One region of the Streptomyces sp. NBC_01723 genome, then DNA from elsewhere that is predicted to be linked to it. Evidence: riboswitches for the same ligand, from Rfam matches in the RefSeq annotation. Region 1 holds a riboswitch; each other region holds the start of a gene.
What was found. Region 1 has a riboswitch for cyclic di-AMP ahead of OIE75_RS22170 (transglycosylase SLT domain-containing protein). Riboswitches for the same ligand answer to the same signal wherever they lie in the genome.
Positions count from the first base shown of each region.

Region 2: it holds a riboswitch for cyclic di-AMP, as region 1 does, so the genes downstream of both, OIE75_RS35650 (M23 family metallopeptidase) here and OIE75_RS22170 (transglycosylase SLT domain-containing protein) in region 1, are expected to answer to the same signal.
Region 3: it holds a riboswitch for cyclic di-AMP, as region 1 does, so the genes downstream of both, OIE75_RS23115 (C40 family peptidase) here and OIE75_RS22170 (transglycosylase SLT domain-containing protein) in region 1, are expected to answer to the same signal.
Region 4: it holds a riboswitch for cyclic di-AMP, as region 1 does, so the genes downstream of both, OIE75_RS27755 (M23 family metallopeptidase) here and OIE75_RS22170 (transglycosylase SLT domain-containing protein) in region 1, are expected to answer to the same signal.

Region 1 covers NZ_CP109171.1:4,776,278-4,778,470, forward strand. Annotated here, with positions in the region: gene OIE75_RS22165 (HAD family hydrolase) at 1-396, shown strand, start outside; gene OIE75_RS22170 (transglycosylase SLT domain-containing protein) at 412-903, opposite strand; cyclic di-AMP (ydaO/yuaA leader) riboswitch at 907-1,062, opposite strand; gene OIE75_RS22175 (polyprenyl synthetase family protein) at 1,630-2,193, shown strand, end outside.
Region 2 covers NZ_CP109171.1:7,614,799-7,616,991, forward strand. Annotated here, with positions in the region: gene OIE75_RS35645 (tyrosine-protein phosphatase) at 1-342, opposite strand, end outside; cyclic di-AMP (ydaO/yuaA leader) riboswitch at 769-928, shown strand; gene OIE75_RS35650 (M23 family metallopeptidase) at 931-1,851, shown strand; gene OIE75_RS35655 (SGNH/GDSL hydrolase family protein) at 2,057-2,193, shown strand, end outside.
Region 3 covers NZ_CP109171.1:4,961,066-4,963,258, forward strand. Annotated here, with positions in the region: gene OIE75_RS23115 (C40 family peptidase) at 1-904, opposite strand, end outside; cyclic di-AMP (ydaO/yuaA leader) riboswitch at 911-1,086, opposite strand; gene pcrA (DNA helicase PcrA) at 1,318-2,193, shown strand, end outside.
Region 4 covers NZ_CP109171.1:5,988,182-5,990,374, forward strand. Annotated here, with positions in the region: gene OIE75_RS27750 (M16 family metallopeptidase) at 1-440, shown strand, start outside; cyclic di-AMP (ydaO/yuaA leader) riboswitch at 632-794, shown strand; gene OIE75_RS27755 (M23 family metallopeptidase) at 807-1,571, shown strand; gene OIE75_RS27760 (GntR family transcriptional regulator) at 1,772-2,193, shown strand, end outside.

The DNA.
Region 1 (2,193 bases):
GTGCGGGTGGAGCGGCGCGACCAGCTGTGGCGCACCCCGATCAGCAAGGTGCTGCTGCGCCACCCCGACCTGAGCGACGACGAGTTGGCGTCGACGGCGCGCGCGGTGGTCGGCTCCCTCGCGACGGTCACCATGTCGGGGCCCGGCACGGTGGAGCTGCAGCCGTGCGGCATCACCAAGGCGACCGGCCTGGCGCTGGCCGCCGAGCACCTGGGGGTGGGCCGGCGGCACACGATCGCCTTCGGCGACATGCCCAACGACATCCCCATGTTCGACTGGGCGGCGCACGGCGTCGCCATGGCCGGTGCCCACCCCGAACTCAAGGCGGTGGCCGACGAGGTCACGACGACGAACGAGGACGACGGCGTGGCCGTCGTCCTCGAACGGGTCTTCTGAACGTCCCGGTGCGGCTCAGTACGCGCCGAAGACGTTGTCCATCGAGCCGTACCGGTCGGCCGCGTAGTTGCAGGCGGCGGTGATGTTGGCGACCGGGTCGTACGGGTCCCAGGAGGTGCCCTCGACGTGGTACGCCTGGAAGGTCGGGTCGATCACCTGGAGCAGGCCCTTGGACGGGGTGCCGTTGATGGCGTTGATGTCCCAGTTGTTGATGGCGAGCGGGTTGCCGGACGACTCCCGCATGATGTTGCGGTGAATGCCCTCGTACGAGCCGGGGATGCCGTGCTGCGCCATGACGTCGAGCGACTCGCGGATCCAGCCGTCGAGGTTGTCCGGGTACGTGGTCGCCGCCGTGGCGGCCGTCTTGGTGGCGGCCGGGGTGGCCGCGGACGCGCCGGTGGCGCCGATGAGCGGCAGGGCGAGCACCGCGACACCGGTGCCGGCCACGGCGAGCCTGCGGGCGATGCGGGTGGTCCGGGCGTGACGGTTCTGACCGTTGGCAGACATCTGTATCCCTCTCCTGACGCCTGCGAGGTGAGCTGTCGGGTTCGGGCGGGGAGGTGCCCGGCCGCGCCCTGACGGGTACGGCTTCACCCCGAGCCGCTCCGGTGGTGACCGGTGCGGCGACTTACCTGGGTCCCCCGCTCCTGCCGGCGAGTGAGTTGAGTGGATGACTGTGTGTACGGGCGATGGCAGGATTCGGCGTCCGCCCGACAGGCCGGGAACGTATGCGAGAGCACATGTCCGAAACAAGTGCAGGAATCACCCAACGCCCTGTTGACCTTGGTCTGAGGCGTTTGGGGCTCTTGATCCTTTGCGGTTGCCAAGCCTCAACTGGCTTGCGGGACAAAGGGAGGGCGCAGGTTGCGGCGGGGTTGCCCGAGGGTGCTCCGGAGTGAGCCAACTCACGGGCCTCAACAAGCGCGGCAAAACGGGCATTAGTCCCAACTGTGCTCCAACCGGCCCTGGATGCAGAGTGCTTCGCCCGTCCGGTGTTTTCGCGTGCCGCGCGGGCATCCGTTCGGGACCGGGGAGGCGATATTGGTATCGGTCAATATGTGGTCATATCGACCGATCAAAAACATACCGCTCATGATCCGATACCGCCCGGCCTGTAACGGTGGGCGCTAGCGGTGATCGAAAGGTGACCGGATACGCTGACTCGAGTGGTGGCAGCGACCTATCGACAAACCAGGTAATCGCCAGTAGACACCAGCAGACAGGAGACCCCTCGTGACCGTCGTCGGGCCGTTCGGGCTGAGCGTGCGGGACCAGGCTCTGGAAGCCGATGTCCAGGCCGGATTGGTCGCGGTCGAGGAAGGGTTGCTTGAGGCAACCAAAAGCGAGGTGCCCTTCATCACGGAGGCCGCCCAGCATCTGGTGCGGGCCGGCGGCAAGCGGTTCCGGCCGCTCCTTGTGATGCTCTCGGCCCAGTTCGGTGACCCCTATGCCCCCGGGATCGTGCCCTCGGCCGTGGTGGTGGAGCTGACCCACCTGGCCACGCTGTACCACGACGACGTGATGGACGAGGCCGCCGTGCGGCGCGGGGTCGCCAGCGCCAATGTCCGCTGGGACAACTCGGTCGCGGTCCTGACCGGCGACTTCCTGTTCGCCCGTGCCTCCCAGATCCTCGCCGACCTCGGGCCCGAGGCGGTCCGCGTGCAGGCCCTCGCGTTCGAGCGGCTGGTCACCGGCCAGATCCTGGAGACGGCGGGCCCGCAGGACGGCCGGGACCCCGTCGACCACTACCTGGACGTGCTGGGCGGCAAGACCGGCTCGCTGGTGGCCGTCTCCTGC
Region 2 (2,193 bases), 2.8 Mb from region 1:
GATCTCGTGCAGCTGGTGGAGGTCGCCGTCGCGGACCATCTTCCAGAACTCGGCGCCGTCGGCCGGGTCGCTCAGCGGCAGGTTCACATTGCGCACGCCCGGCAGCTCGACGTCGGGGCCTTCCAGCTTCTGGTCGGCCGCGTTGCGGAAGTCGAAGATGGTGTGCAGGCCGAGGGTGGCCAGGAAGGCGGCGTCCTCCCCGGTGGCGTGCGCCAGGTGGCCGCTGCGGAACAGCACGCCCTGCCGCACCCGTCGCCCGTCCACGGCCGGCAGTCCGCCGACGTCCCGGAAATTGCGCACACCGGTCAGCTCGGGTTCGGTCGACGGGACCTGCTGCGTCACGGGGACTCCTCCCACTCCGCCCCGCCGACGCTGCTCGGCGGCGGGCTCGCCTCGACGATACGGCATCCCCTGTCTGCGCCGATGAGTTGTCCACAGGGCATTAAGGGATGCCTCGGGCTTTCTGTCCGAATTGACGCCTTAATTCCAACTGACGCCGAAATGCGAAAGGGTGGAGAAGTGGCGCGTGAGCAGCGTCATATCCGTAACCGTGCGTCGTCCGTCATGTTCACGTAATCAAGCCGGTTTTCAAGGACGTTCACTCGAAACGCCATTCCCCGAATCGACGGAGTGTGACCGGATATACCAGTAAAGGATCAATCGGAACACCTTCCGGTGGAACTCTTCGCTTGTCCGGGTGCGTCTTGGTCCCTTACGTTCACCACCGATCCGGACGGACGCCTAATCCTGCCGCCGACCGGAGCCCACTCTCATCCACCACCCGTACCCGGCAGGAGCGGGGGACCCACAGGTACGAATGCCTGTTCCGGTTCCCGGAACGGCTTGGGGTGAAGCCGCGTTTCGGCGCGGCCGGGCATCTCCAGCCCGAACCCGACAGCTCACCTCGCAGGCGCCGGAGAGGAATTCGCCATGCCCGCGAAGGGTAAGCACCGCCGTACCAGGGCCATGCGCCTGACCCGCACCATCGCCGTCGCCGGAACCGGTGGCGCCGTGCTCGCGCTCCCCCTGATAGGGGCCGCCGGCGCCAACGCCGCCCCCGCGCACTCCGTTTCCGAGCAGTCCGTGCAGTCCGTCGCGACGACGGCGCAGAAGGCCGCCGCGAGTGGCACCGAGAAGAACTCGGACGCGCGGACCTACACCGTCAAGAGCGGCGACTACCTCTCGCGGATCGCCGATGAGCAGAACGTCGACGGCGGCTGGAAGAAGCTGTACGAGGACAACCGCGAGGCCATCGGTTCGGACCCGTCGCTGATCCACCCCGGCCTGAAGCTCTCGGTCGGCGCCAAGGCCGCCCAGTCGGAGAAGCCGGCCGCCGAGAAGCCCGCCGCCGAGAAGCCGGCGGAGGCGGAGAAGCCCGCCGCCAAGCCGGCCGAGAAGTCCACGGACGCCGAGAAGGCCTCCACCTCGGACGCCGGCACCAGCAGCGGCTACACCTCCCCCGTCGCGGGCGGCACCGTCGGTACCCCGTACCACCAGTCCGGCAGCATGTGGTCCAGCGGCTACCACACCGGCACCGACTTCGTCGTCCCGACCGGCACCCCGCTCAAGGCCGTCGGTGCGGGCACCGTCGTCTCCGCCGGCCCCGGCGGTGCGTACGGCAACCAGGTCGTCATCCAGCTCGCCGACGGCCACTACGCCCAGTACGCCCACCTCTCCTCCCTCTCCGTCTCCGCCGGCCAGTCGGTGACGGCGGGCCAGCAGGTCGGCCTCTCGGGTGCCACCGGCAACGTGACCGGTCCGCACCTGCACTTCGAGATCCGCACCACGCCGGACTACGGGTCGGACATCGACCCGGTCGCGTTCCTGCGTTCGCACGGCGTCTCTCTCTGACGCACGGCCAGGGCGCGGCCCCCACGCCACCGAAGGCCGGACCCCGATCCCCGGGTCCGGCCTTCGGTGTATTCCGCAATTGACCAAGCCTTTAGGCGTGGCCTTTCTCACCGACCGTCAACCCCTGCCTACGGTCGCGTAGGTCACATTCCAAGGTGAATCATGACCCGATGTGGCAGACGATTCGAAGAATGACAGCAGAGCAGTGATCGGGTCGTACGTGGCGCTGGGGGACAGCTTCACCGAGGGCGTCGGCGACCGCGGCCCCGACGGGGCGTTCGTCGGCTGGGCCGACCGATTCGCCGTACTGCTCGCGGACCGGCGCCCCGAGGGCGACTTCAC
Region 3 (2,193 bases), 180 kb from region 1:
CGGGGCCGGTGGCGCCCCAGACGTACGGCTTGCCGATCTGGGCGCGGGCGAACGCGAGTGCCTTCTCGGCCTTGGTGCCGTACGACGAGTCCGGCGTCGAGGAGCCCGACGAGCCGTTGCCGCCGGACTCCGAGGAACCGGAGGAGGTGCCACCGCCGCTCTCCTGCCGTGCGGCCTCCTCCCGCCGCTCGCGCTCCGCTGCCTGCTGCTCGGCCAGCTCCGCGGCCTTGCGGGCAGCCTCCTCCTGCTTCTTCCTCTCGATCGCCGCGAGCCGGGCCTTCTCCTCGGCGGTCAGCTTCGACAGCAGCTCACGCGCGGTGGCGAGCTTCTTCTGGACGGTCGACTTGGCCGTCTTCAGGTCCTGCTGCGAGCCGGTGAGCGTCTCCAGGCTCTCGGTGGCCTCCCGGCGCTTCTTCATCGTCTCGGACTGCTGCGTGACGTAGTCGTCGACCGCGGTCTTCTGACGGCCGGTGAGCCGGCCCATCAGCTGGTTCTGGTCGAAGTACTCCTGCGGCGAGTCCGCGAGCAGGAAGGTCGCCGTCTCCGGGACCGCCGTGCCCGTGCGGTACTGCGCGGAGGCGAAGGAACCCAGCTCCTCGCGGGCGTCGTTGAGCTTCTGGGTGCGCTGGGCGACGTCGTCGAGGAGGGTGTCGACCTTCTTGCGCTGCTTGGCCGTCTTCTCCTTGGCCGCGTTGTACTTCTCGGTGGCCGACCCCGCCTGGCGGTAGAGGTCGTCGACCTTCTTCTCGACCTCTTCGAGGCTCGGCCTGTCGTCGTCCGACGGGGTGGCGTTCGCTGTCTGGGACAGCAGGGCGACGGAGGTGAGGGCCGCTGTGGCGAGGGCCGGGGTCCGTAGGCCCGTGACGCGTGAACCGGTGGGGCGCGACTTGCGGTGCGACGCCAAGGAGGCGACTCCTTCCAGTGCTCCGCCTACCGGGTTAGCTGTCGGGTTCGGGCGGCACGGAAGGGTTGCCCTACGGCGGACCGTCCTCTGGAGGGCGGTGCGGCCGATTCACCCCAAGTTCTCGGTTGGGTCCCCGGCTCCGGGCGCCGTGGCGGGCACGCCGGACTCGGCGGAGGCCGCGCGGCCCGGCGAGGTTCGCCGGAGGGGGTCGTTCGGCCTGCCCGCACCGTAGCCAACTCGTGTGGCCGCTGTGAAGGTTGGTGGGTGATATGCCCGATACATTTTCGTGACCTCGGCGACGGGCGTCACTCTTCGTGTCGCACCACGTCGCAGGGCGTGCCGGTGGGTGGTGTCCCGGCCGTTTTCCGGGGTGGCGCCGGGTTGTCGGTGGGGCGCCCTAGACTCGGAGAGCGATGAGCAGCCTCTTTGACGACAGCTTCCTGGCGAGCCTCCAGACCCCCCGGGGTCACGAGGAGGAACCCCCGCCGCCGCCCGAGGACGGTCACGGACCGGAGCCGGTCCCGCACGATCTGTTCGGCGGGAAGTTCGACGCGCCTCCGGAGCGCGACCGGTACTACCGGGACGGCGCCCCGCGCCCCGCCCTGGACCCGGCCGCCCTCCTGGACGGGCTGAACGACAACCAGCGCGCCGCCGTGGTGCACTCCGGCTCCCCCCTGCTCATCGTGGCCGGCGCCGGCTCCGGCAAGACCCGCGTGCTCACCCACCGCATCGCCCACCTGCTGGCCGAGCGCGGCGTCCACCCGGGCCAGATCCTCGCGATCACCTTCACCAACAAGGCCGCCGGTGAGATGAAGGAGCGCGTCGAGCAGCTCGTGGGCCCGCGCGCCAACGCGATGTGGGTGATGACCTTCCACAGCGCCTGCGTCCGCATCCTGCGCCGCGAGTCGAAGCGGCTCGGCTTCACGTCGTCCTTCTCGATCTACGACGCCGCCGACTCCAAGCGGCTCATGGCGCTGGTCTGCCGCGACCTCGACCTGGACCCCAAGCGTTTCCCGCCCAAGTCCTTCAGCGCCAAGATCAGCAACCTGAAGAACGAGCTGATCGACGAGGAGGACTTCGCCGCCCAGGCCGCCGACGGTTTCGAGAAGACCCTCGCCCAGGCGTACGCGCTCTACCAGTCGCGGCTGCGCGAGGCCAACGCCCTCGACTTCGACGACCTGATCATGACGACGGTCAACCTGCTCCGCGCCTTCCCGGACGTCGCCGAGCACTACCACCGCCGCTTCCGGCACGTCATGGTCGACGAGTACCAGGACACCAACCACGCC
Region 4 (2,193 bases), 1.2 Mb from region 1:
GGCAGGTGCTGCGGTCCGCGCCGGACGGCACCGGCGCCGCCATGCTCGCCATCAGCGGCTCCGTCGACACCCCGAACACCGGTCCCGCCCTGGAGGACCTGTGGACGGTGCTGCGCAAGCTCGCCGCGGAAGGGCTCACCGACCCCGAGCGCGACGTGGCCGTGCAGAACCTGGTGGGTGTGGCGCCGCTGAAGTACGAGACGGCCGCGGCCGTGGCGAGCACCCTGGCCGACCAGGTCGAGCAGCACCTGCCCGACGACTACCAGGCGACGCTCTACCGTCAACTGGCCGCCACGGGCACCGTGGAGGCCACGGCGGCGGTCGTGAACGCCTTCCCGGTCGACCGGCTGGTGACCGTCCTCGTCGGTGACGCCGCGCAGATCAAGGAGCCCGTCGAGGCCCTCGGTATCGGTGAAGTCACGGTGGTGGCGGCCGAGTAGCGGTACGCGCGGAGGGCGGCCCCGGTGACCGGAGTGTCACCGGGGCCGCCGTTTGTCCGAATTGAGGGAGAGGCTGCCCGTCTGCCCTGTGGCATGCGCTACAAAAACGCTGTTGCGTTTGAGGATTGAAGACAGCCGCGTTTAGCGTCGTCCGGGCTGTTCGTCAGGCAGTGCGCCGCACCCGCGGCACCGGACAGTCATCGCCGAGTCCCCGTACGGCGCGAGCCAGGGGAGCCGGGGACCCACCGTAGTCCCTGGGGTGAATCGGACGCCCGCGCGCAGCGAGGGGGTCCGTAGGAGACCTTCCACCTCCGAACCCGTCAGCTAACCCGGTAGGCGAGAGGGAAGGAAAGGACCAGCCTCTACATGGCGTTCACGCGCGCCACCGGGAAGCACCGGCGTCCCAGCAGGATGCATCGCAGTACCGCCCGCGCGGCGGGTGTCGCGGCCCTCGCCACCACCGGCGTCGTCGGCACCCTCGCGGCTCCGGCGCTCGCCGCCGAGCCCGAGGTGGAGCGGAGCGGAATCACCCCGGTCATCACCATCGGCGACTCCCTGGCCGAGGAGATCGACGCCCAGGCCCTCGCACAGCGGCAGGCCGCCGCGGACGCCGCCGCCCGTGAGGCGGCCCAGGAGGCCGCGCGCGAGCGGGCCGCCGAGGCGGCCAAGGAGGCACGCGAGGCCAAGGAGCGCGCCGCGCGGGAGGCGGAGCGCAAGCGCCTCAACACCTTCGTCCCGCCGATCACCGCGTCCTACGTCTCCACCGCGTACCAGGCGGGCAGCTCCCTGTGGTCCTCCGGCAGCCACACCGGCATCGACTTCCACGCCTCCAGCGGTACGACCGTGCACGCGGTCGGCGTCGGCACCGTCGTCGAGGCCGGCTGGGGCGGGGCGTACGGCAACCAGGTCGTGATCAAGATGCACGACGGCACCTACACGCAGTACGGGCACCTGTCGTCCATCGGCGTCTCCGTCGGCCAGTCGGTCGACCCCGGCCAGCAGATCGGCCTCTCCGGCGCCACCGGCAACGTCACCGGGCCCCACCTGCACTTCGAGGCCCGTACGAGCCCCGAGTACGGCTCGGACATGGACCCCGTCGCCTACCTCCGCTCGCACGGCGTGAACGTCTGACGGCGGACCCCGCGACACCACCCGAAAGCCCCGGCCGTCCGAGCCGGGGCTTTCGGCTTTCCTCGGCGCGCGGCCGCCCGTAGTAGGCCAAAAAACATCCATGAAATCCGCTCCGCCGTCGGAATATCCTCTTGATTGGCCTAGAGTCGCTGGAAACGTCAATCATCGACGTTTCACGGGGATTAAGGCGGAGGTCGGTCATGCGTATTCCGGCGCATTCGGTGTGCACGGCGATCCGGGACGACATCGTCGCCGGCGTCCACGTGCGCGGGGTCCGGCTCACCGAGGAACTCCTCGCCCGCCGCTACGGCGTCTCCCGCGTCCCCGTCCGCGAGGCCCTGCGCACGCTGGAGGCCGAGGGCTTCGTGGTGACCCGGCGGCACGCGGGCGCTTGCGTCGCGGAACCGACAGAGCAGGAGGCCGCCGATCTGCTGGAGACCCGTACGCTCCTGGAGCCCCTCGGCGCCGCCCGGGCCGCCCGCCGCCGGACCGACGCCCACCTCAAGGTGTTGCGCGGCCTGGTCCGCCTGGGGCAGGAACGCGCCAGGCAGGGCAGCGGCGAGGATCTGCGCTCCCTGGGCGGCTGGTTCCACGAGACGCTCGCGCAGGCCGCCGGCAGCCC